Regions from separate parts of the Priestia sp. YIM B13551 genome, predicted to be linked through region 3. Evidence: riboswitches for the same ligand, from Rfam matches in the RefSeq annotation. Region 3 holds a riboswitch; each other region holds the start of a gene.
The links. Region 3 has a riboswitch for cyclic di-AMP ahead of ACFX4N_RS27905 (APC family permease). Riboswitches for the same ligand answer to the same signal wherever they lie in the genome.
Positions count from the first base shown of each region.

Region 1: another riboswitch for cyclic di-AMP. It lies ahead of ACFX4N_RS15060 (APC family permease); the one in region 3 lies ahead of ACFX4N_RS27905 (APC family permease).
Region 2: another riboswitch for cyclic di-AMP. It lies ahead of ACFX4N_RS14105 (potassium channel family protein); the one in region 3 lies ahead of ACFX4N_RS27905 (APC family permease).

Region 1 is NZ_JBHZOX010000002.1:1,047,141-1,055,479, forward strand. It holds gene ACFX4N_RS15045 (magnesium transporter CorA family protein) at 1-505, shown strand, start outside; partial or broken gene ACFX4N_RS15050 (glycosyltransferase) at 538-1,092, shown strand; gene ACFX4N_RS15055 (cation diffusion facilitator family transporter) at 1,131-2,108, opposite strand; gene ACFX4N_RS15060 (APC family permease) at 2,217-4,043, opposite strand; cyclic di-AMP (ydaO/yuaA leader) riboswitch at 4,206-4,347, opposite strand; gene ACFX4N_RS15065 (N-acetylmuramoyl-L-alanine amidase) at 4,539-5,573, opposite strand; gene glnA (type I glutamate--ammonia ligase) at 6,312-7,646, opposite strand; gene ACFX4N_RS15075 (MerR family transcriptional regulator) at 7,730-8,137, opposite strand; gene ACFX4N_RS15080 (methionine gamma-lyase family protein) at 8,329-8,339, opposite strand, start outside.
Region 2 is NZ_JBHZOX010000002.1:867,028-875,366, reverse strand. It holds gene ACFX4N_RS14130 (S1C family serine protease) at 1-362, shown strand, start outside; gene ACFX4N_RS14125 (peptidyl-prolyl cis-trans isomerase) at 359-1,261, shown strand; gene ACFX4N_RS14120 (hypothetical protein) at 1,571-1,702, shown strand; gene ACFX4N_RS14115 (Lrp/AsnC family transcriptional regulator) at 1,710-2,165, opposite strand; gene ACFX4N_RS14110 (carboxymuconolactone decarboxylase family protein) at 2,286-2,744, shown strand; cyclic di-AMP (ydaO/yuaA leader) riboswitch at 2,860-3,004, shown strand; gene ACFX4N_RS14105 (potassium channel family protein) at 3,129-3,788, shown strand; gene ACFX4N_RS14100 (TrkH family potassium uptake protein) at 3,792-5,111, shown strand; gene ACFX4N_RS14095 (YjcZ family sporulation protein) at 5,434-5,514, shown strand; gene ACFX4N_RS14090 (YjcZ family sporulation protein) at 5,703-5,789, opposite strand; gene ACFX4N_RS14085 (tetratricopeptide repeat protein) at 5,964-6,461, shown strand; gene ggt (gamma-glutamyltransferase) at 6,871-8,339, shown strand, end outside.
Region 3 is NZ_JBHZOX010000012.1:14,195-22,533, forward strand. It holds gene ACFX4N_RS27885 (serine hydrolase) at 1-680, shown strand, start outside; gene ACFX4N_RS27890 (formylglycine-generating enzyme family protein) at 1,079-1,828, shown strand; gene ACFX4N_RS27895 (Type 1 glutamine amidotransferase-like domain-containing protein) at 2,014-2,715, shown strand; gene ACFX4N_RS27900 (Ger(x)C family spore germination protein) at 3,639-4,868, shown strand; gene ACFX4N_RS27905 (APC family permease) at 4,977-6,806, opposite strand; cyclic di-AMP (ydaO/yuaA leader) riboswitch at 6,938-7,082, opposite strand; gene ACFX4N_RS27910 (DUF4430 domain-containing protein) at 7,446-7,820, opposite strand; gene ACFX4N_RS27915 (hypothetical protein) at 8,154-8,339, shown strand, end outside.

The DNA.
Region 1 (8,339 bases), on a different contig from region 3:
ATTTTTACATTTTTTCTATAAAATCGTGTTGCTAAAACTATCTTATGAATATTCTCAGCTCACGTTTCATAAAAATTCAGAGGGCATTGAACGACTAATCCGCTCTATTACCGTGTTTTCAGGTAAATATTTGTTTTTAGAAATTAGCTCTCGCACAGAAGGTCAAGAGTTTTCTGAGCTCTTTAAAAAAATCTTTCATATCAATTCTCTTTATCAAGAAGTCAAAGAAACCCTTGGTACTTTGTACCAAAATCAAGAGAAAATCGCAGCCAAGCGTCACAATTACTTATTATTAATTTTAACGATTTACACGGTTCTTTCCGGTATTTACGGAATGAATTTAGTTATTAGCAAACTAAAGGGAAACATCCATTGGGATAGTATGAAGCAGTTTTCTATCTTTGAATATATCGCTTTAATAGTAGCTCTATCAGGAATTCTGATCAGCATTAGTCTCGGAGTGAGTTCCCTATGGAATTTATTAAAAGATCGGTTTAAAACATAAAAGCTGTTCGCATACGTATGGATGCAAACAGCTTTTTAAATTATATGTCCGATATCGAAATCCCTAAAGACACGGGAGATTTTCGTATTATCGACCGAAAAGTAGCGGATGTATTCAAAAAAATGACTGAACGCAATCGTTTTGTACGAGGAATGATGTCTTGGATTGGCTTCAGGCAAACATATGTAGAATATGAGTGCGATGAACGCTTTGCTGGTGAAACAAAATATCCTTTAAAAAAGATGATCAAGTTTGCTTCAGATGGAATTATTGGGTTTTCAACGAAGTTTTTGCGTTTAGTAATGATTATTGGCTGGTTATCGGTTTTTGTATCACTTTTAGTTTTAAGTTATTCGATTGTTGTTTGGCTGATAGGTAAAAACATTCAGCCTGGCTGGACTTCTATTATGATAGCTATCACCTTCTTTAGCGGTATTCAGCTACTTGGCTTAGGACTAGTCGGACAATACATCGCAAGAATTTACGATGAAAGTAAAAATAGACCTATTTACGTTGTACGTGAAACCATTAACTTCTCGAAAGCTTCAACAGATTCTCCAAACGTACGTGAAAAAGTATATAGCTAAAAAAACAAGGAAGAAAACAGCTGTTTTCTTCCTTGTTTTTATTCTTTTTGAAGCTGTAAATCACTTGGCACCCAGTCCGGAATTCCATCATCTTCATCAAATTCAATAATGACATCCGTTACTCCTTTTTCCTGTAAAATACGATTTTCCAGACGATCTTTAATATCATCAGCTTCTGCCACTGTTAAAACAGGATCAATTTCTACTTTTAATTCAACGTGAAGCTCTTCTCCTTCTTTCATCACCATTAACGTTTGAATATCACGCACTTGTACATCTTGCATGACAATCGCGCCAATTTTCATTTCCATTTCTTTATCCGCTTCGCCAAGCGCTCCAGCAGCATTATCTAAAAAGACTCGTCCTACTACAAAAAACATCATAAGACCAATTAAAATAGAAGCAATTCCTTCAGCTTGATGAAAAGGCGTAAATCGCGAAATAAAAACGGCGATTAAAGCCAATACGCCTCCTCCAGTAGCTACCAGATCTTCCATAAAAACAAGTTTAGTTGCTGGCTTGGCTTTCTTTAAATGAACAAAGCTTTGCGCAAAAACATTTGTTTCTGCAGGGTTTATCCCCACATCGTGCAAAATTTCTTTCATTGCCTTAAATAGAACAAACATTTCAAGTAACACCGAGATGCCAAGTACTGCAATATTTAAAATAAAGCCTGAAGACTTCGTCGGATGAAGAATGTGGTGATATCCTTCTTTAATCGTTTCAAACGCCATAATTCCTACTACAAGAACCGCTCCTAATAGAACAAGATTAACCAATCGGCCAAATCCGTTTGGAAATCGTTTGGTCGGGGCTTTTTTACTTAATGCCGAACCTATAAAAACAAAAAACTGATTTGCTGCATCCCCTAAGCTGTGCATCGTTTCAGCAAACATCGCTACATTCCCTGTTAAAGCGAAAGCAATCCCTTTAATAATGGAAATAATAGTATTCACTATAGCGGCCATCATGGCCGATTTATTTCCTTTTCGCAATAACTTAATTAATTCACTCATACAATCCCTCCGTTTGCGCCTTTATGAGATTCGATTACGGTTAGTGTATGTGAATTTAAAAATTAAAAACCTCCAACATACAAGTTGGAGGTTTTTAGTCATGTTTCATTATTTTTTAAAACGGTACGGTACAGTTGTAACGATTACGTTTTTACGGTAAAGCAAATGTGCTTTTAACAGCAGACTGGACTGATTGTGAAGGATATTTTGCCAGCTTTTTTTCGTAATGAATTGTGGAATAACGACCGTAATAGCCATATTGTTTTCCCGCGCTTTTTCCTCGGCCATATCAATGAATCGAAACAGCGGCCGCACTAAGCTGCGGTATTGAGAATGAAACGTAACAATACGAATATCAGGCTGCCACTTCTCCCACTTCTCTTCCATTCTCTTTTCGCTTTCTCGATCAAAGGCCACATGCACTGCAATAACGGTATCGCCAATCGTTCTTGCATAATTTAATGAATTTTCTACTACCTTTGTCATTCCTGCTACAGGAACAATGACCACACTTCCTTCAAGCTTTCCAATCTTTTCTCCTTGCTTAATGCGAAGCTGCTCTCCTACCGCTTCATAATGCGTATGAATGCGATGAAAAATATAGACAATAACCGGTAAGAAAATGAGCACGGACCATACTTGTGAAAACTTCGTTGTAAACAAAATGATTAGCACAGTTAAGGTAATAAGCGCACCAATTAAGTTAATGGTTAGCTTTCCTTGCCAGCCGGCCGGCTTTTCTCTAAGCCATTTGACAATCATGCCTGTTTGAGAAAGCGTGAATGGAATGAACACTCCAACTGCATAAAGAGGGATTAATTGTTCAGTCGCTCCTTTAAAAGCTACAATTAAGACAATAGAAGCAATTCCAAGGGTCACAATTCCATTTGAATAGCCTAGTCGATCGCCACGAATTTGAAACATTCTTGGCATGTATTTATCAGACGATAAGTTGACAGCCAGCAAAGGGAAAGCTGAAAAGCCCGTATTCGCTGCTAGCACTAGAATTAGAGCTGTTGTGCCTTGAATAAAATAATAAAATCCATTTCGTCCAAACACACTCGATGCAATTTGTGATACAACCGTTTCATCTGCTTTTGGAGAAATGCCAAGCCAATAAGCTAAAAACGTGATGCCCGAAAATAAAACGGCTAAAATACCGCCCATCAGCATTAATGTATGAACAGCATTTTTTGCACCTGGCTCTTTAAAGTTAGGCACTGCATTTGAAATAGCTTCTACACCTGTCAATGCCGAACAGCCTGACGAAAAAGCTTTTAATAATAAAAACAAACTAATACCTGGCACTACTGTACCGAGAGATGGATGAAGCTCAGGTGAAACTTGACCTGTCGCTATTTTAAACAAGCCTACCGCTATTAACAAAATAAGAGCAATAACAAATAAATAAACCGGATAAGCTAATACAGAAGCGGATTCTGTTACACCACGTAAATTTAAAACGGTAATAAAAATCACCAGCAAACACGCAATTACTACATTGTAATGATGCAGCGTTGGAAAAGCCGAAGTTAAAGCATCGGTTCCTGCTGAAACACTCACGGCAACTGTTAAAATATAATCTACTAACAGTGACCCCCCAGCGATAAGCCCAGGATTTTCTCCTAAATTGGTTTTCGAAACAATATAAGCTCCTCCGCCTTGCGGATACGCATAAATAATTTGACGATATGAAAGAATTAAAGCCGTCAGGAGTACCAATACCCCAATCGCAATTGGAATCGAATACCAATAGGCAAGGACGCCGACTGTTGCAAGTACAATCAAAATTTGTTCTGTTCCATAAGCCACTGAAGATAAGGCATCTGAAGATAAAATAGCCAGTGCTTTAAGCTTACTAAGCTTTTGATCGCCTAACTCTTTTGTTTTAAGCGGCTTTCCAATCAATAATCTTTTGAGAACTGAATAGTTCACGCAATTTCCCTCCGATGATTGCCTAGCTACTATTTACTATTCATTGCTAAGCTCCGTTACAAGTTCACGAACAAGTGATATCATTCCTAAAAAATACCTTTTTATGTTAAAAAAGCGCACAAAAAAAACACTAAGGGTTCTCAGCGTTTTTACACAGCTTAAACCTCCTCTCCAAAACGCTTATGGGGTTAGCTGTCGGATTCGGGCTATGAGAGTAGCCCTACCTTTAAAAAAAGGATTCACCCCAAGTGACAATGCACAAATTTGGGTCCCCCACTTCTGACGAATTAAGCGATAACAGGTCAATATAATTTTCGGTTAAAGGGTATGATCGATAACATGTTTCTTTCATAACTATCCTTTGTTCTTAGATAATATACTCCCGTACAAATGGTTTGTAAAGCATTATTTTACGTAAACCATAAAATAGTACTTAAGGCGCTTTTAACAGAAAAACAAAAGGCCTTCTGCTCGCTTACAGAAGACCTTTTTGCTTTAACTTTTTGCTTTTAAAACGGCTGCTAGCTTGTTTTTCGTTTGAGGACCATAAATGCCATCTACATCATAAGGAAGATACACAAGCTGAAAACGTCTTACTGCATCTTTCGTTTGAACTCCATATATTCCGTCTACTGACCCTACTTTAAAATTAACTGCGTTTAATGCTCTTTGAAGCTGTTTCACGGCTTCTCCAGAATCACCTTGCTTTAAAATTCCATTGGGAAGTGGATATTGTTCAGCAGGTGGTGTTGGAGATGGGTTTGGTGAAGTCCCTGAAGGAATAACAATTGTTTTTCCAACCTGTAGTGTTAAAGGATCAGAAAGCCCTGTATTCGCTTCTTGAAGCGCTTGTACTGTTATATTGTACTTCTGTGCAATACTGTACAGCGTATCTCCTTGCTTGATCGTATACGTTTTTGTACCTGGTTCAGAAGGTGATGGATTTGGTGTTGGTGTTGGATTTGGGTTTGGAACTGCACGACGGGGTAAATTCAAATAGACGGCAATTCCTTTTGCATACGATTCACCCATGCTTTTTAAAAAAGCTTCGTTTTGGAGAAGTGCTGCATCGGTGCGGTTATCAATAAAAGCTATTTCAGTTAGTACTGCGGGCATATTTGTTAAGCGAAGCACCGCATAATTGGCTGACTTTCGACCGCGATTCGGATGATTATACGATAGCAGCGTTGGCTGTACTTGGCCGTGGACAATTGATTGAAACGTTTTACTGGCATTGCTAGCGCTTCTGTAAACATAATCTTCGTACCCTGTTCCTCCACCGGCATTTACGTGAATAGACATAAATGCATCTGCTCCCCACGAATTAGCTTGAGAAGCGCGCTGAGATAACGATAAAAAAGTATCTGTGGTACGAGTGGTTTTAATCGTAAAGTCACTGTAGGTGCTATTTAAATAGCTTATTAAATATTGTTGAATTTTTAAAACTAAGTTTTTTTCATACAGTCCATTCGCTCCAACTGCTCCTGCATCTGCCCCACCATGTCCTGCATCAAGATAGATTTTTTTCATATTACTTGTCCCTCCTTATTGTTAACATATGCACGGGGGCAAAAAGTGCTACGTATACTAGCCTAGCAGGTGAAAAATCACTAAAAAAAGACCCGCTGCCTAATGGCAACGGGTTATTCTGCTTTATAGACAGAATACTGAATAAGGATAGCTCTCAAGGAGTGACAGCTATATGCAGAGTGTTGATTCGTTGATTAAATGATAATAATTATCATTTTCATTTAAAGTATACACTACAAGGAAAGTTTTGTCTATTCTATTATCGTCATAAGCCTATTTAAAAAGAAGAACACCTACAACAATGAGAATAATCCAAATTGGAATGCTTATTAAAATTCCTATGACCAAACCTTTAAAGAAATTTCCTTCTTTCATTTTCCTTACATTCCTCTCCAACAGTATTTTCTATCGATACTGTGCCTGGCTGAAAATTCTCTGAAGTTATACTGAAATACAGTGCAGAGTGAACACATAAACAATCTCTCTATCTGTTATACACTACTTTTACATATAGATTCAATGAGACAAAAAGATTATCCTTTTTAATTCATATAACCAAATTCTTTCCTGTATATAACAAAACAATAAAAAGCCTCCCGTAAATTATACGACAGGCAGCTATACTTGTTTTATGAACAGCTTAGTTCGATATTTAATATACGCATGCAGAATATTATTCATTTTGAAAAACAAAAAAGTCCGAGAGAACGTATAAACGATCTCTCGGACTTTTAGGAATTAATATTGGCTCATGTATTGGTCACGTTCCCAAGGATGAACTTGTGTACGGAACATATCCCATTCGATTTCTTTCGCTTCAACGAAGTGCTCTGCTAAGTGTTCACCTAATGCAGAAACCATAACTTCGTTTGATTGGAAGCTATCTAAAGCTTGAGCTAATGTTGCAGGTAAATCTACGATACCTTCTTCAATACGCTCTTCTTTTGTCATTACATAGATATTACGATCGATAGGTTTTGGAGCTTCAAGGTTGTTCTTGATTCCATCTAAACCAGCTTTTAATAGAACAGCCATTGCTAAATATGGGTTAGCAGCTGGGTCTACGCTACGTACCTCAACACGAGTTCCTACGCCGCGAGAAGCTGGAATACGGATTAATGGGCTACGGTTGCGGGCAGACCATGCAACATAACAAGGAGCCTCATATCCAGGCACTAGACGCTTATAAGAGTTTACAGTAGGATTTGTTACTGCTGTAAAGCTATGTGCGTGCTTGATGATACCTGCGATAAATTGACGAGCAGTATCACTTAGCTCTAGATTACCGTTTTCATCATAAAATGCGTTTTGACCATCTTTAAATAATGAAACGTTACAGTGCATACCTGAACCATTCACACCAAATAATGGTTTTGGCATAAATGTAGCATGTAAGCCATGTTTACGTGCAATTGTTTTTACAACAAGTTTGAACGTTTGGATATCATCACAAGCTTTTAATGCAGCAGCATATTTGAAGTCAATCTCGTGTTGTCCAGGAGCTACCTCATGGTGAGATGCTTCAATTTCAAAGCCCATTTCTTCAAGCTCTAATACGATGTCACGACGGCAGTTTTCACCAAGGTCAGTTGGCGCTAAGTCGAAGTAGCCACCTTTATCATTTAATTCTAATGTAGGTTCGCCTTTTTCGTCTAATTTGAATAAGAAGAACTCTGGCTCAGGTCCAAGGTTAAAATCAGTAAATCCTAACTCTTCCATCTCTTTTAACACACGTTTTAAGTTATTACGTGGATCGCCATCAAACGGAGTTCTATCTGCATTGTAGATGTCACAAATAAAACGTGCTACTTTACCTTTTTCAGATGTCCAAGGGAAAATAACAAATGTATCAATATCCGGGAATAGGTACATATCTGATTCTTCAATACGCACAAACCCTTCAATAGAAGAACCGTCAAACATCATTTTGTTGTCTAACGCTTTTTCTAATTGACTTACTGGAATTTCAACGTTTTTAATTGTTCCTAAAATGTCAGTGAACTGAAGACGAATATACTTTACATTCTCTTCTTGAACTTTGCGGAAAATATCTTCTTTTGTGTACTTTGCCATCGTGTGATCCTCCCCTAAATCTCTATATAATATTTATAATCTATACCCCTCATATACGAACGGCATAAATATTGATAACTTTATTAATGAAAGAACCTGGACATATCTCCTTGATTTAAAGTTGCTCGATTAAAACGGCCTGCTTGCATAAGTTCTGCACGAAGCATTTTTCGCAATTCATCGTCCGTTAATTCTGGCTTTGCTGTTGCTGCCACAACTTTTTCTTCTTGCTTATGCCCTTTTTGCTCCTTTTGAAGATGAAACAGCTGTTTTACACCTGCTAAGTTTACACCTTGTTCAATAAGATCACGGATTTCAAGCAGCTTATCAACATCGTTAAATGAGAATAATCGTCGATTTCCCTCTGTTCTTACTGGTGCAACTAATTCATGTTCTTCATAGTAGCGAATTTGGCGAGCCGACAACTCAGTTAACTGCATCACAATTCCAATTGGGAAAAGTGGCGTATTTCTTCGAATGTTGTCACTCATTTCAGTTCCTCCTTTGGATTAACTATTTACATTGTATGCTATGTTAGTTCACCTGTCAACCGAATGTTAGTAATTCTAACATAAATTTTTCTGAACATTTCTTCTATACAAATAAATAGCACTTCGTTTATTTTTATAAGCCTATCTTTTCTTTCTTAGCGGGGAGAAAAATAGTCTTTCTATCTTATATTTTATAAAAGTT
Region 2 (8,339 bases), on a different contig from region 3:
CGATTGAACAGCTGATGAAAAACGGAAAAATAACGCGTCCATATATGGGGGTAGGTCTTCAAGATGTAGGTCAGCTTTCAGCTGCAACAAAACAAAACCAGCTAGGCCTAACCAGCGATACGTCTGAAGGAGTTGTCGTAACGACGGTTGAACCATTCTCTTCTGCTTCTGATGCAGGTTTACAATCAAAAGACGTGATTGTTGCCATCGATGGAAATGAAGTCAAAACATCCAGTGATTTACGTCAATATCTATACACAAAACGTAAAGTAGGAGACACGGTAAAATTAGACGTGTATCGAAATGGAAAAAAACAAACTATTTCTCTGAAGCTTTCAGAGCAGCAGGATAACAATGGATGAGTTCAACACCGTTAAAGCTGCTGCTAGCAGTATTAACAGCGTTCGGATTTTTAACCGGCTGCGAAGGGAAGCATTCAAACACGATGTTTCCTTCTGTAGAAATTAGTCAGCTATCTTCTACCAAAGAACTGGCAGCGTATGAGGGAGGCAAGGTGACAGGAGCTGAATTCAACCGTTTTTTAGCCGTTGAAGGGTTCTTAAATCCAGATGCTCCGCTAAATGATACGAGCTACCGCAAAGAGTTATTGCGGCAGCTTGTTATGCAAAAAATCTTAATTTCGCATCTAAAGACAAGCGATAAAGTACAAAAACAAGTCGAGGATATGTGGAAGCAAATTAAACGCTCATATGACGAGGATACAAGAAAACAAGGTTATGAAGTGTTAAATATTCGTTCCAGTGATGTAACCAACCAGCTAACGAATCAGTTTAAATTAGAAGAATATTTTCGTAAACAAATTACGTCTGATGAACTAACTGCTTACTATAAACGTATTGAAAACGATCTAACGCGCGTATCTTTTACGCAGCTGGCTTTTTCCACTTTACATGATGCCGCTGCCGCTGCGGCTGAACTGCAAAAGGGAACATCGCTTCAGGACGTTCAAAAAAAATATGCTGATGTCCAGACAGTGAGCAAAATAGAGAATGCTGATAATCTAAAGCTTTCAAGTTTATCTCCCTCTTTTATAGATGTTTTAAAAAAACAGCACATCGGAGAGAGTAGTGAGCCCATTAAAATGGGTAAAGTCTATTATATTCTTATTTTAAAACAAAAAGATAAAAAAACGGAATCAGAAGTCAAAGAAGAAATGATGAAAGAACTTGTTTTGAATCATATCAACCGGTATATCCAGGATCAACTGCCAAGGTTTCACGTGACTTTCAACCTTAGGTAGTTCCCTTTTATATAGATTGATTGTTTTCAAAAAACAAGCAGGTAAAAGAGCTTTCTATTAATAGAGAGCTCTTTTACATTTTTAAGTAGACAGAAATGTCGGCACCTGATAAAATGAAGTTGTAAAACTTTCATTATTCGGAAAATTTATACCCTCCAGCTTTGGAGGGTTATTTTTTATGCTGTTGGACGAATAAAAGAGGCTGGGACAAAAGTAGTTTAATGGAAAGAAGATCCGAACGATGAATCGTTCGGATTTTTTCGTTAGTATGGTGAACGTATGTTTAATCTATTTATTTGGTTCTAGCTGTTGATTGGAGGGCAAGGCGAAGACTCCTGCGGAAAGCGAAGCCTGGCACGGAAATCAACAGCGGTGTCAAAAGTGATTCATACGAGCTTATTGATCCCATTGTTCGCTTTTAGATTGGACCGCTTTCGTTAGGTTTCAATCACTTTTCATCTTTTAAATGACTCAATAATGCAGGAGCCATCTCCACGTGAGAAAGGGCGATGTGTGAAATCGTTTTGGCATAAGGTGTAATTTCGTTAATAAATTGTTCGAGTACGTGCAGGTGAGGAAGCTGAAGCTTTGTAATAAAGCAGGCTTGCCCGGCGATGCGTTCACAGAATAAAGCGTAGGGATACTGAGAAATAAATCGTTTAAAACGCTCGTGCTCTCCGTTTTTCATGGTTACTTCAATAAAACACGACACAGGCAAATGCAGCTTTTCATAATCAATATCGATCGTATATCCTTTTATAACGCCAAAGCTCTCTAGCTGCCTTACTCGCTCTGCCACCGAAGGAGGAGACAGGTTAATTTGTTTTCCTAGCTCTCGTAAGGAAAGGCGGCTGTTTTGCTGCAGCGCCTGCAAAATCGATAAATCAATTTCATCAATTTTCAATTGAAAACCTTCTTTCTCATTAACGTTTCATTTGATTAGTAATAGTAGATAAGATGTTTTATATGTAATCTGAAATTTCCATTTTTCTTACTATAATAATTAAAAAGGAGTGAGTAAAAAATGGCAAGAGTTTTGTTAGCAAACGAAGAGGGAACAAATTTTGAAAAAGCATTGAATTTAATTCCGCATGTAAAAAGATTGTATGATGAGCTTTACGACACGCTTTGGAACAGCGATATAGTAGAAAAAGAGACTAAGGAAAAAATTAGGCTTTATCTAGCAGGTGTTAACGGCTGTGAGACGTGTATGAGCATGTCATATTTAGGCGATGAGACGCTTAATCAAAAAGTGTTAAGAGAAAAAGAGCTGGAAGAAAAAGATCGATTACTGTTTCGATTTATTGATGTATACCGGGTGCGTCCAAGGGAGTTGACGGATGCTGATATGAATCAATTAAAGAAATTTTACAGTGATACGCAGCTGTTAGAGCTTTTGGCTGTTATTAATTTATTTGATCAATTTCACAAAATGATTGTCAGTTTAGATTTATATGATTTTTGCAGCTTGCAGGGCAAGTGAGATCTTCCCTAAAAATATCTTGACAGACAAAATCCACAGGAGTAAGATAGCTTTCGTGAAGTGAAACGCATCATGAATCGAATCGATTATTCTAAAAAATAGATCATAGACATTTGAATAAAAATCGCTTAATCCATTACGGAGCGGAGGACCCATTATTTACGCACATATTGTGCTCCGGGGTGAATCCTTAAAAAGGTAGGGTTACTCTTAAAACCCGAACCCGACAGCTAACTTCGCAAGCGTTTTGAGGGGGAAGAGTGTGGAAAAACACAGGAGCCTTCCTGTGTTTTTTTGCGCTTTTTTTAAGAAAAGGATGTAATTTTTTAGAAAAAGTATAAGCTAAGAGAACACACAGCAGTTGAAGAAAGGAATAAATACATTATGAAAAAACAGTTTGCTGTATTGGGATTAGGTCGTTTTGGAGGCAGTTTGGTTGAAGAGTTTGCTAATCTGGATGTGGATGTGCTCGCTATTGACCGCAATCAAGAGGTAGTAAATAAATTTAGCAACTCAGCTACATATGTTGTGCAAGCAAACGCGATTGATGAAGCTAGCTTAAAGGGGCTAGGTATCCGCAATGTTGATCATGCGCTTATTTCGTTTGGAGATGATATCGAAGCAAGCGTACTCGCAACCATGCTTTTAAAAGATATGGGCGTTAAGCAAGTATGGGTAAAAGCAGTGAATATGTATCATCAAAAAGTGCTCGAAAAAATAGGAGCGGACAAAGTTATTCATCCAGAGCGCGATATCGCTAAGCGTATTGCTCATCACGTGGTGTCAGAAAAAATCATTGATTACATTGAACTGTCAAAGGATTATAGTATTGTCGAAATTGTCGCCTCTAAGAAACTTCATAATAAAACGCTGTTTGATTTAAACATTCGTGCCAAGTACGGCTGCAATATTATCGGCTTTCAGCGAAAAGACGGGGAAATGGTTATTTCGCCTACCGCACATGAAATAATTGAACAAGGAGATATGCTGATTGTTATCGGACATAATCGCGATTTGAACCGTTTTGAAGAAGAAGGAGTTTAACTCATGAAAAAACAAATCATTAAACTCACCCCTCCGCAGCTGCTTGTCTCTATTTTTGGAGGAGGAATTATTATTGGTGCTCTTCTATTGATGATGCCTTTTTCTACTACTGAGCCAATCCGGTGGGTAGACGCCCTTTTTACATCTACTTCCGCTATGACAGTGACCGGCTTAGCCGTCGTAGATACAGGTACACGTTTTACCGTCATCGGTCAAACGATCATTATGCTGTTAATTCAAATAGGCGGTCTTGGCATTATGTCATTTGCCGTGTTGATTTTTATGATGCTAGGTAAAAAAATTGGATTTAAAGAGCGTATGCTCGTTCAGCAGGCCTTAAATCAGACGAGCGCCGGCGGAGTTGTGCTGCTAGTTAAAAGGCTGTTTATCTTTTCATTTTTAATTGAGTTTGTTGCACTTATCTTCTTAGCAATACGCTGGGTTCCGGAATTCGGATGGTCTAAGGGATTGTTCTTTAGCTTGTTTCATTCGATTTCTGCTTTTAATAACGCAGGGTTTGGACTGCTGTCTGATAACTTAGTTCAGTATGTAGGAGACCCTATTATTAACATAACAATTTCTTTTCTGTTCATTATTGGCGGGTTAGGGTTTACCGTCCTTGCTGATATGTGGGTGAAAAAATCGTACAAAAAACTAACGCTGCATTCAAAAATTATGATTATCAGCACGTTTGCGATTAACGTGACTGCAATGCTTTTTATTTTTTTCTTAGAGTACGGCAATTCACATACGCTTGGAAATTTATCATTAGGGGACAAAGCATGGGCGTCTTATTTTCAAGCAGTAACGACAAGAACCGCTGGATTTAATACGATTGATTTAGCTCACCTGCATGACGCAACGGTGTTTTTAATGGTTTTATTAATGTTTATTGGTGCAGGAAGTGCGTCAACGGGAGGCGGTATCAAACTAACAACGTTTGTGGTAATTATTTTTTCAGTATGGGCATTTTTACGAAGCAGGGAAGATATTGTGCTCCTAAAGAGAAGGCTCCTTCCCCTTCACGTGTTTAAGGCACTAGCCATCACGATGATTTCAATTATGTTTGTGTTTGGGGCCATTTTCCTGTTAAATATTTCGGAAAACCTGCCGTTTGTAAAAATTATGTTTGAAGTTGTTTCTGCGTTTGGAACAGTAGGTTTATCGATGGGAGCCACTCCTGAACTTTCGTACTTTGGACGCGTGATTATTATCTTTATCATGTTTTTAGGAAAAGTGGGGCCATTAACGCTTGCATTTTCATTATCAAAACAGAAGAGAGAAGCTGTACGATATCCAAACGAAGATATTATGCTAGGGTAAGAAAAATCGCCTCCAAGGAGGCGGTTTTTTATGTTATTTATATATTCAAGACATATAAGAGGTTACGCACAAAACAGTTGCGATGAATAAAAAGAAGGCAAAGACAAGAACAATGGGCAATTTGGAATGTCGGCGCATTAAAGGTCCCCCTTTTTTATAGTAAAAAATCTCTTACTATATATAACGAAAGAAACAAAAATATGATTCACTTTTTTAGCGAAATTTGAAGGTTTTTCTCATAAAAATCCGCACCCCTGTCCTAAACATTTTGCCAAGCTGTTGCATACACTAAAAGCAGATAACAGGAAGTGAGGGATGATACGTGGGAAAACAAAGTTTTGCGTTAATCGTTGTGTTATTTGTTTTACTTGTTATTGTAGGTGCGTCTGGCTTTCGCTTTTAAATGTTAGTTCTTTATTTGCGCATAGCCCCTGTCAAGAAGGGCATACTAGGGGGAAGTGAAAACCAAAAATTTCTTCAATATTGCCGAACAATGAGTTCCTCTACTCATTTATCTAATCGGTATGTAGCCATGCGAAAGCATGGTTTTTTTGTCGTAAGAGGATGAATGATGTTCATCCTCTTTAGAAATTAATAGTAGCAAGAACACCCTACGATTACTAATAAAATAAATAAAACAACGATAAATGAAAAACCAAAACCGCCTTTTGCGCCCATATGTGTAACCTCCTTTAATAAAATTCTCTATATCCTATGTACTAATTGGGTTAAGTGATTAAGAAATTTGCCTATTTTTTAACGGTAACGATCTTTTGAGAAAAATGAAGAACACTTACTTTTTTCATTTGTGCAGAAATCCTTTATGATAAAGAGGAAAAGGAGGGCAAAGTGGTGGGAATACATGTAGAATACGTCATGAATCAGCTAGAAGAGGGTAAGTGGAAAGAGATCAAACGCGAAATTCAACAAGAAATGAAGAAAAAACCTCAAGCATCTGATTTGTACTGTTACTTAGCAGTTTGTTTAGCAAAGCAAATCGAAGAATCAATTATTTTTGAAAAAATGGTATTGAATTTAGAAATGGACCGAGCTCTTCATCAGGCATTAACATTAAATCCATCTTCAAGCTTGGCGCACTTCGTTCGAGGAATAAAATACCGGGAAACTCCGCTTATGTTTGGAGGGAATTACGAAAAATCGCTGTCTTATTTGCAGCGGGCGCAAGATCTTGGTTTTGAAGGGATTATGCTGCCACTCGAACTCGCCAAAACCTATATTCAATTAAAAGAAATGGAAAAAGCGAAAGAACAAATCGCCTATGCCCGGGAAATCAATCCTACTCACGCGGATATTAAAAAAGTCGAAAACATGCTGCAAACAGGACGGTGAATCAAAAGTCCTGTTTTATTTTTGGTTTTCAGGAAACATATGCTGATTTTCATAAAGAATTGCTTTTTATATAACAATAAGAATATTTATAGAAATTTTAAGAAGTGCATGTAAGTCCAACGACTTCTTAACTGCTAGATTTTCTACATTATTAGAGCGTTCAGTCTACATAATTCCAAAAATAGTAAGAAACTATCAGCCTATGGATAAATTGTTAGAAAATATAGATAATTGTAAATGGATAGAGAGAAAAGTTAAACATGCGACTAACTAAAAAAGCAAAGGTCTGATTTACTTTGCTTTTTATTTATACACATATGTAAAAAATATCATAATAAACCAATTTATTCTTTGTGAAATCCATCGTTTCAGACGATGTGAAATAATGTATTTGAAGGAGGAGACCCAGATGAAGGTTATGAAGATGTTGGTTATTGCATTATTTAGTTTAAGTTTAGTTGTCACACCAGCTGCTGCTGAAGTTCCGGGTGTCGACCATTCAATGAAACGAGGTGCTACACAAGGAATTGTAGCGGCATCTCACCCGCTGGCTGCTGAAGCGGGAAGGAAAGTTTTAGCTGAAGGCGGAAACGCTGTGGATGCGGCAGCTGCCATTCAATTATCTCTAAACGTTGTGGAACCGATGATGTCAGGTATCGGCGGCGGCGGCTTTATGATGATTTATGAAAAAAAGAAAGATAAAATTACGATGCTAGACAGCCGTGAAATGGCACCAGCTGATGTCACGCCTAAGCTGTTTTTAGATTCAAAAGGAAAAGTCATCCCTTTCAGTAAGCGTCACATAACAGGAAAAGCAGTTGGAGTTCCTGGTACGCTAAAAGGAGTAGAAACAGCCCTTAAAGATTATGGAACAATGGACTTATCAGATGTTATTAAACCAGCTATTACTCAAGCAGAACAAGGAATCAAAGTAAATTGGTCGATGGCTCAGTACATTGATGAAAATGTGGACAAGCTTGAAAGATACCAAACGGCCGGTAGTGTATTCGTGCCGAATGGCAAGCCGTTAAAAGAAGGAGATAAGCTTGTTCAGCCGGATCTTGCTAAAACATTAAAGCTTATTCAAAAAGAAGGATCAGACGCTCTTTATAAAGGAGAAATTGGAAAAGCGCTTGTTAAAGAAGTTCAAAAACGCGATGGAAGCATGACTATGGATGATTTGAAAAATTACGTTGTAAAAGAACGTGAGCCGGTCAAAACAACTTACCGAGGCTACGATGTGGTTAGTGCGGCTCCTCCTAGCTCCGGCGGATTAACCGTGCAGCAGATTTTAAAGCTAATGGAAGGTTATGATGTAGAAAAAATGGGTTCCAATACGCCTCAGTATTTGCAGCATTTAACGGAAGCGATGCACTTAGCTTTCGCGGACCGCGCGGCGTATATGGCAGATGAAGACTTTTACGAAGTGCCGAAAAAAGGACTGTTAGATGAAGATTATATTAAAGAACGTCGTAAATTAATTAATCCAAACAAAGCAACGCCTAATGTCAAAGAAGGAGACCCTTGGAAATATGAAGGAAAAGAAAATCCAAATAAAGCAACAGTAAAGGAAGAAAATCCAATCGGCCAAACGACTCATTTCTCTGTTGTAGACAAATGGGGAAACATGGTTTCTTACACGACTACCATTGAACAAGTTTTTGGTTCAGGAATTATGGTTCCTGACTACGGATTTATGCTCAACAATGAAATGACGGATTTTGATGCCACTCCGGGAGGCGTGAATCAGGTTGAGCCTAAAAAACGTCCTCGAAGCAGTATGTCTCCAACGATGCTGTTAAAAGACGGAAAGCCGTTCATGGCAATTGGTTCACCGGGAGGCCCAACCATTATTGCGTCTGTAGCAGAAACGATTAT
Region 3 (8,339 bases):
ATATGTTACAACAGATGTATCAACCGCATATCCCAATTCCAGATGAACCACTTTTATCCACATCAGAAACAACACTAAATTGCTATGGACTTGGCTGGTTTATTAGTGCATATCGCGGTTATAAAGTAATCCATCACGGTGGGAATATTGATGGATTTTCAGCGCTCGTATCCTTTATACCAGAAGAAAATATCGGACTTGTTATATTAACAAACACTGGAACAACGTTATTACCATCTTACCTTGCGAATCAAATTTATGATGAACTTCTAGGATTAGATGCAATTGATTGGCATAAAAGAGCTGTCGAAGATACAGCTAAATTTAAAGAAATGATGAAAGAATTAGATAAACCTCTTCCAAAAGTAAAAGACACAACTCTTACACATGAATTAGAAGAATATACAGGAATATTTGAGCATCCTGCATATGGAAAAATCGAAGTGTATAAACAAAATGATACGTTATATTTAAAGTGGGAATCAGTTGATATAGAGATGAAACACCATCATTACGACATATACACAACAAAGTGGAATCTTTCCCACACAGAAATGAATATATTAATTGCCTATGAGATGGACGTAGAAGGAAAATTATCTCAGTTAAAATTAAATTTACCACCCATGTTGAGTACAAAACCAATTGTATTTAGTAAAATCACAGATAGGATTTCATAAAATTAAATATAAAGCTCATGATTTAAAAGTTTTAATAATAAAGAAAGTATTAGCCGAAAAGCATCTTCTCGTTTAATACTTTCTTTTTACTTTTTCATATGAATATAGTGATAGGTGACGGTGTCCAACATAACCCTTAACCATTTTTTCTTGAAATAAAGGTGAACTATTTGTGTTTAATTTACATAAAATGGGTTATGATTATATTTTTTTTCAAGAAGCTGATTCATATTCCAAAGAGTAATCCCCGCAATCTTATAGGATAACTTCGATAATGCAGCTGAAGCTAGAATCTAATGTCAGCTTATTTAGATATAGCTTATAATAGCCCTTAAATGAGATCTAACTTTGAGAGTAGTATTTAGAAACATTAATTAATTCAAATCTAGGAGAGAACAATGTTAGTTAAATTAAACGACTACTTAAAAGATTTAATGGTGTATATACCTGAAGGAGAAGTTTGTCTACGAGATTTTCGTGACGAGCAAAAATGGATTAGTTCAAACTATAAATTTGGAATGCCAGGTGTTAGAAAAAATCTAAAAGAAGTTATTTGGAACGTTGAGATCAAGCCGTTTTACCTTGCAAAATATACCGTAACAGAAGAACTTTATACAACTATTACAGGGAAAAAATTTTCAACAACGACTGAGGCTAGAAAACCGATTATTAATGTTTCGTGGCTAGATGCAGTGAATTTTTGCAATTTACTGTCTGTTGCGCTGGGTTATGACCAATTTTATGATTTTGATAACGGAAGTAAATCAGTTATATGCAATTATAATACGAATGGTTTTCGTTTACCGACAGATGCTGAATGGCAATATGCATGTAAAGCAAACTCAAAAGGGTATCGGTATGGTGGAATAGATGAAATTGCTTGGTATAAAGGTAACTCTAACGAACGATTGCATGAGGTTGGTGAGAAAAAGCCTAATGAATGGGGATTGTATGATATGATCGGGAATACTTGGGAGTGGTGTTGGGACTTATACGATGAAGAGGTATTTAGTAATTATAGAATAATTCAGGGAGGAAGTTGGGCGGAAGAAGAACGTGGATGTGGAGCCACTTGTCGTCGCAAAAGTATGCCGGATTTTTATATAGATGATATCGGATTTAGAATTGCCAGATCAATCGTTCAATAAATCATAAAATTTGAATTGGTATCCATTATTCGCATTAAGGAATCCATTTTCATGGTTCATTAGTTAACATAAAACGGCTTATCGGCACCTTTTGATTTTTATAGATTCTGTTGATACTTGCTTAAAAGGTAATTAACACATTTTGTAGTATATAGAATGTTATATACGTCGAAAGGGTTGAAAAAATGAGACAGATTATAGCAATGGGTGGTGGAGGTTTCTCAATGGAACCAGAAAACTTTCTACTGGACCAATATATATTATCTCAGGCTAAGAAAGAATATCCAAAAGTATGTTTTGTTCCTACTGCAAGTGGAGACCAAGATAATTATGTTGAGAGGTTTTATAAAGCATTTAATACAGTGAAATGTAAACCATCTCATTTATCATTATTTGAGCCAAACTTTATAGATTTAGAGGAATATATACTTGAACAAGATATAATATACATTGGTGGTGGTAATACAAGAAATATGCTTCTTTTATGGAAAGAATGGGGCTTAGATAAAGTTTTAAGAAGAGCATATGAAAGTGGGATAATTCTGTCTGGACTAAGTGCTGGTTCAATTTGCTGGTTTGAACAAGGTCTAACTGATCCCTTAAATGCACCACTACTAAAATTAGATTGTTTGGGCTTTTTAAAGGGAAGTAATTGCCCTCATTATGATGGTGAGAATAAAAGAAGACCCTCATATCATAACTTAATCTCTACTGGAGAAATGCTAGAAGGTTATGCAGTAGATGATGGGGTTGCTCTACATTTTATAAATGATTCTTTATTTAAAACAGTTAGTTCTAGACCTAAAGCAAAGGCCTACTTTGTTAATAATAAAGAGAGTGAAATTATCGAAACTGATATAAAAACAATTTACTTAGGCGATTTATAGAATGTTTTCTCAAAAATCAATATGTATACCACATACAACCTTAGTTAACATAATCACGATTATCGGAAACAACATGGTGAAAGGCTTTATTTCTTCTATGATAAGGAGCTTTTTATTTGTGAATCTATACTTTTACAAATAGGGAAAAGTATACGTAATTTTGAACGGTACATTTCTAATCTATAACTAATTACATTTAAGTTCAAAGGCATTTCAAGCAGAGAAAAAAAGGAAAAATCATTTAATAATTTTTAAAAAATAGGACTATGAGAAATCATCTTTTTTTACTATAATCTATCTGTATGATCTTACGATGCAAATTTCACACTTGATCCATGTAATACAAATCAGTTTTTACTTTTTATTTTTATGACTATATCTAAGTCAAATTAAATATAGACTGAAGGAGCGTAAACAACCCTTGGTATTCGCAATTATTTATGAATTTTTATCCTCATTACTAATAAAGCCTGAACCAAAAATTAAAAAACACGTTAGTTAGGTTCACAATTTATATAGGAAAGATAAAGCCCATCCACTTAGGTCGATGGGCTTTTTTATCTATTTCATACTATGTTATCTCCATCATCCTCTTCTTCTCTTTCTTCTAGTATGGCATAGAAACGCTTTTGTTTACTTTTACATAAAAATTCGATTAGTGGTTAAAATATCCAAAAATGAGAAAGTGCTGAAACTATGTCTTTATCCTTTGAAAATCAAACAATAATAAAGAACTGTCACCATGATACTACAAATCAATGTACGGATTATACATTAGAACGTATACAGGATTCATCATGAACGAATCTACATATCATTAAACAGTTCAGACTTCGCCGTTCGTCAAGTGAAAGTGCGGAGAAGTTCCAGTGTTAAAGGATTCATTATGCGTTCAAACAAAGATCGTGAAGAAGGTGACAATAATGAAGCGTAAAGGATTTTTTCTTTTGTTGATGATGACGATAACCATCTTGCTCACCAGTTGTTGGAGTAAAAAAGAGTTAACTGACCTTGCCATCGTGGCAGCTATGGGCGTCGATAAAACAAAAGATGGAGGGTATCACTTAACACTCCAAATTATAAATCCAGGGAACGTGGCAGGAGGTATGCAAGGAGGAGGAGGAGGTACCCAGAGCCCTCCTATTACCATCTATTCGGCTTCAGGAGATAATCTAGTCGAAGCAAGTAGACGGGCTTCGGGGAGAATTTCTCGACGATTGTATTATGCTCATGCAAACTTGATTGTAGTTGGAGAAAAGTTGGCTAAAGAAGAAGGGCTTGATACATTAATTGATGCTTTAGATCGTGATCCAGAATTTCGAAATACTTCAACCATTGTGATTGCAAACCATTCGACCGCAGCCGATCTTGTTAAAACGTTAACTCCAGTTGATAAGATTCCAGCGAATAAGGTACTAAAAACCTTAGAGTTTACGGAAAGAAAATGGGGAGAGAATGTAAAAACATCGCTCCAAGAGGTGATGAAAAGTCTTGAATCACCTGGTAGAGGAACCGTCGTATCAGGATTTCGCCTAGTTGGGAGTCCCCAGCAAGCACAAAAGCTGGATAACCTTCAAGAGAGTGCACCTGGAGCAACGCTTCAAGCTTCTGGAATTGCTGTTTTAAAACAAGGAAAGTTAGTGGATTGGCTGTATGGAAAACCAGCAAGAGGAACGGTATGGATTCTCGATAAAATCCAAGGAACGGATATTAATATTGATTGGAAAGGAAGGAAAGAAGCAATTGCTTATCAAACTGTACGACAAAAAACAAGTGTGTCTGCTCAAGTGAAGAATGGTCAACCTCATATTTCTGTTCATACACGTGTTGAAGGAGATATCGGTGACATGGAGGTACCTGTTGATATCACGAATCCAAAGGTCATTACAAAAATCGAACAATCCCTTAGGAAAGAAATTAAAAAAGAGCTAAAGGCAGCTATTGAACGTGCGCAAAAAAATAAAACGGATATCTTAGGATTTGGCGAAGTGGTTCACCGTACTAGACCGAATCAATTTAAAAAATTAAAGACGGAATGGAATGATGTGTACTTTCCGAAGTTAAATGTAGATATAAAAGTGGAAGCCTATGTGCGTCGAGCTGGCTTACGAAATAAATCGTATCTTTCAGGGATAAAAGAGAATCAAAAGTGATAAAGATGATGTAATGTGGGTTATTCTAAATGTCATCTGTTTTTCTCAACACAAGATGAATGATCGAATTAAACCCCTTTTCATACATGTGAAAAGGGGTTTGCTTTTTTATTTTTTAAATTTATAAGGCAATGTAGTTACAATGACATTTTTCCGATAAAGAAGGTGTGCTCTTAGTAATAAGCTTGATTGGTTATGCAATGCGTTATGCCAGCTTTTTCTTGTGATAAATTGCGGAATTAAAACGGTGACAGCCATATGACTATCATCAGCTCGCTCTTCTACACGATCAATAAAGCGTAAAAGAGGCCCAACTAGACTTCGATATTGTGAGTAGAAGGTAACTAAGCGTATATCAGGATATCGTTCGTTCCATATCTCTTCCATTCTCTTTTCACTTTCACGGTCAAATGCCACATGGACCGCAATCACTGTGTCTCCAATAATTTTTGCATAGTTAATGGAATTCTCGACAGCCCTTGTTAAGCCTGCAACCGGTATAATGACTACATTTCCTTCTAGTGCTAATGCTTCTTTGTCTCCTGGCTTCATGCGAAGTTGCTTTCCTACCTCTACGTAATGGTTCTTAATACGGTGAAACAGATAGACAATAAGAGGTAAGAAGATTAAAACAGCCCATACTTGTGAAAATTTTGTTGTAAAGAAAATAATCAGTACCGTGAAGCTAATAAAAGCTCCTATAAAATTGGTCACTAATTTCCCTTGCCAGCCAGCTGGCTTTTCTCTTAGCCATTTTACAATCATGCCCGTTTGAGATAGCGTAAATGGAATAAATACTCCAACCGCATATAAAGGGATTAACCGTTCTGTATTACCTTGAAACGCTATAATGAGCGCAATAGAGGCAATTCCAAGTGTGACAATTCCATTTGAATAGCCCAAACGATCACCACGTATCGTAAACATACGCGGAATATACTTATCTACAGCTAAATTAACAGCCAGTAAAGGAAAGGCTGAAAAGCCTGTATTGGCAGCTAACACTAAAATTAAAGCCGTCGTACCTTGAACAAAATAATAGAAACCATTTCGTCCAAATACTTGGGAAGCAAGCTGGGAAACAACCGTCTCCTCAGCTTTAGGTACAATTCCAAACCAATAAGCCAAGAACATGACACCTGAAAACAGAATAGCTAAAATAATACCCATCGCAACAAGTGTACGAACTGCATTTCGTGCAGCTGGTTCTTTGAAGTTCGTTACAGCATTAGAAATAGCTTCAACACCTGTAAGGGCTGAACACCCCGATGAGAAAGCTCGTAGTAGTAAGAATAAGCTAATCCCTGGAACTACAGTTCCCAAGGCTGGATGAACGTCAGGAGAAACCTGACCAGTCGCTACTTTCCATATGCCTACACCTATTAATAGAAGTAGTGCAAGAACAAACAAATAAACAGGATAGGCTAAGGCTGACGCAGATTCTGTTACCCCTCTTAGGTTCAAAACCATAATAAAAATAACCAATAAGCAAGCGATGATGACTCTATAGTCATGAAGAACAGGAAAAGCAGACGTTAATGCATCAGTTCCAGATGAAATACTTACAGACACCGTTAAAATATAGTCTACTAATAAAGATCCTCCGGCAATAAGACCTGCATTTTCTCCGAGATTATATTTCGATACAACATACGCCCCTCCCCCTTCTGGGTACGCATAAATAATTTGGCGATACGAAAGAATAAGTGCCGTTAAAAGAATAAGTACCCCAATACCAATTGGGATGGAGTACCAAAATGCGATCATTCCAATGGTAGCAAGCACAATTAAGACTTGTTCTGGGCCGTACGCCACGGATGAAAGTGCATCAGATGAAAGAATAGCTAATGCCTTGACCTTATTTAGCTTTTGTTCACCTAACTCTTTTGATTTAAGTGGCCTCCCAATTAATAAACGTTTTAGGGATGAATAACTCATCTAAACTCCTCCTGAAACCTTTGCCATTTACCTATATTAGTTTACTCTCATCATTCCCTATCTCAGAAAAAAAACACAAAAAAGAACACTAAGGTTCTGCTTAGTGTTCTTTCCAGGACAAATAAAAGCAAACCTTCTCTCCAAACGCTGATGAGGTTAGCTGTCGGGTTCGGGCCTTTAGAGTAGTCCTACCTTCTTTTCGAAGGATTCACCCCAAGTGCAAGTGCACACAAAAATGGGTCCCCCATTCCTTAGTGGATTAAGCGATAAAAGGTATGAAAATAGCAAGATCATATATGTATGGTAGGTACTATACGCCTGAATTTTACATTTGTAAAGAGCCGTTTCAATTAAAACTAATTTTCATATAATTTGTTTTTCTCTTTTATGTAGATAAATAAATTTTGATATCTTGAGCAAACTACTCAAGACGCCGTGAGGCTTCAGTCCTTTGGTTAAATAATGTAGCAGAAAAACCTACCCTATCACACACCAGGGTAGGTTTTTCTGTTTTTCAGCTGCATATCATATACACCTCTAGTTTATATAATCAGCATTATCGGAAATTATAACTTACAAAAAAGTAGTTAGAATAATAACCAACTACTTTTTGTAGGATGTTTTAATTTTCTATGTTATTTACTTTAAAATTTCTTGATTATCCCAATTTTTCAAAGCCCATACTACCTCATCATTTTCATTGAGCGTGACTTCATCTAAACCTAACTCTATAAAATTCCTGTTTACAAAAACAGCCCAATGTATATTTTTCTTTGGAATTGAATGGATACCATTTATAGATATAATATTCCCTTGGGATTCTTCTATGTTAAAGGCCCTTTTTGTTACTTCGTATAATGTCTCACCTTCTTGAAATGAAACTTCTTTTGAAGCAATCGTCTCGTTTTTATCATTTACAATTCTGAAAGTACTCGTCATCTCTAATGCGTGCGTAGGGGAATAAATAACAAAAAGGAATATTGGTAAAAATATCAGTATCTTTTTAATAAGCATTTTTGTATCTCCTTTTGACGTATTTACCATATTATGAGCACTTTAGTGAAAATTATAATTTTTAAATATAGTTCAGTGTTTAATACGCAACAGAAAAATTTCCTGGTGTTAGGGAGTTTTTTCTGCTTTTTTAATAAATATCATATATGAACTTAGTTACCATAATGGATTTTCTAGGAACCTAATATCTAAAAACACTTTTTATCTCATGAAGGATTTTTAGGTATTTTAAACGTGTAAAACAGAATAAATATATCAAAGTATGTTAATTATGGATTAAAGATGTAAAAAACGTTTTTTTCACTCCCCTAATAATTCCATAGGAGAACATACATGAAAAACTATACAAACGATAACACAGCAAGACGCTATATAGCTCACGTTAGTATATTTGGAACCACTCAGATTCACTTAAGAAATCCCTACATTATAGCCTGGTGGTCAGCAGCCTTTCCTGGCTTCGGACATTTACTTTTATCTAAATATCTTCGAGGATTTGTTTTATTTATTTGGGAAGTT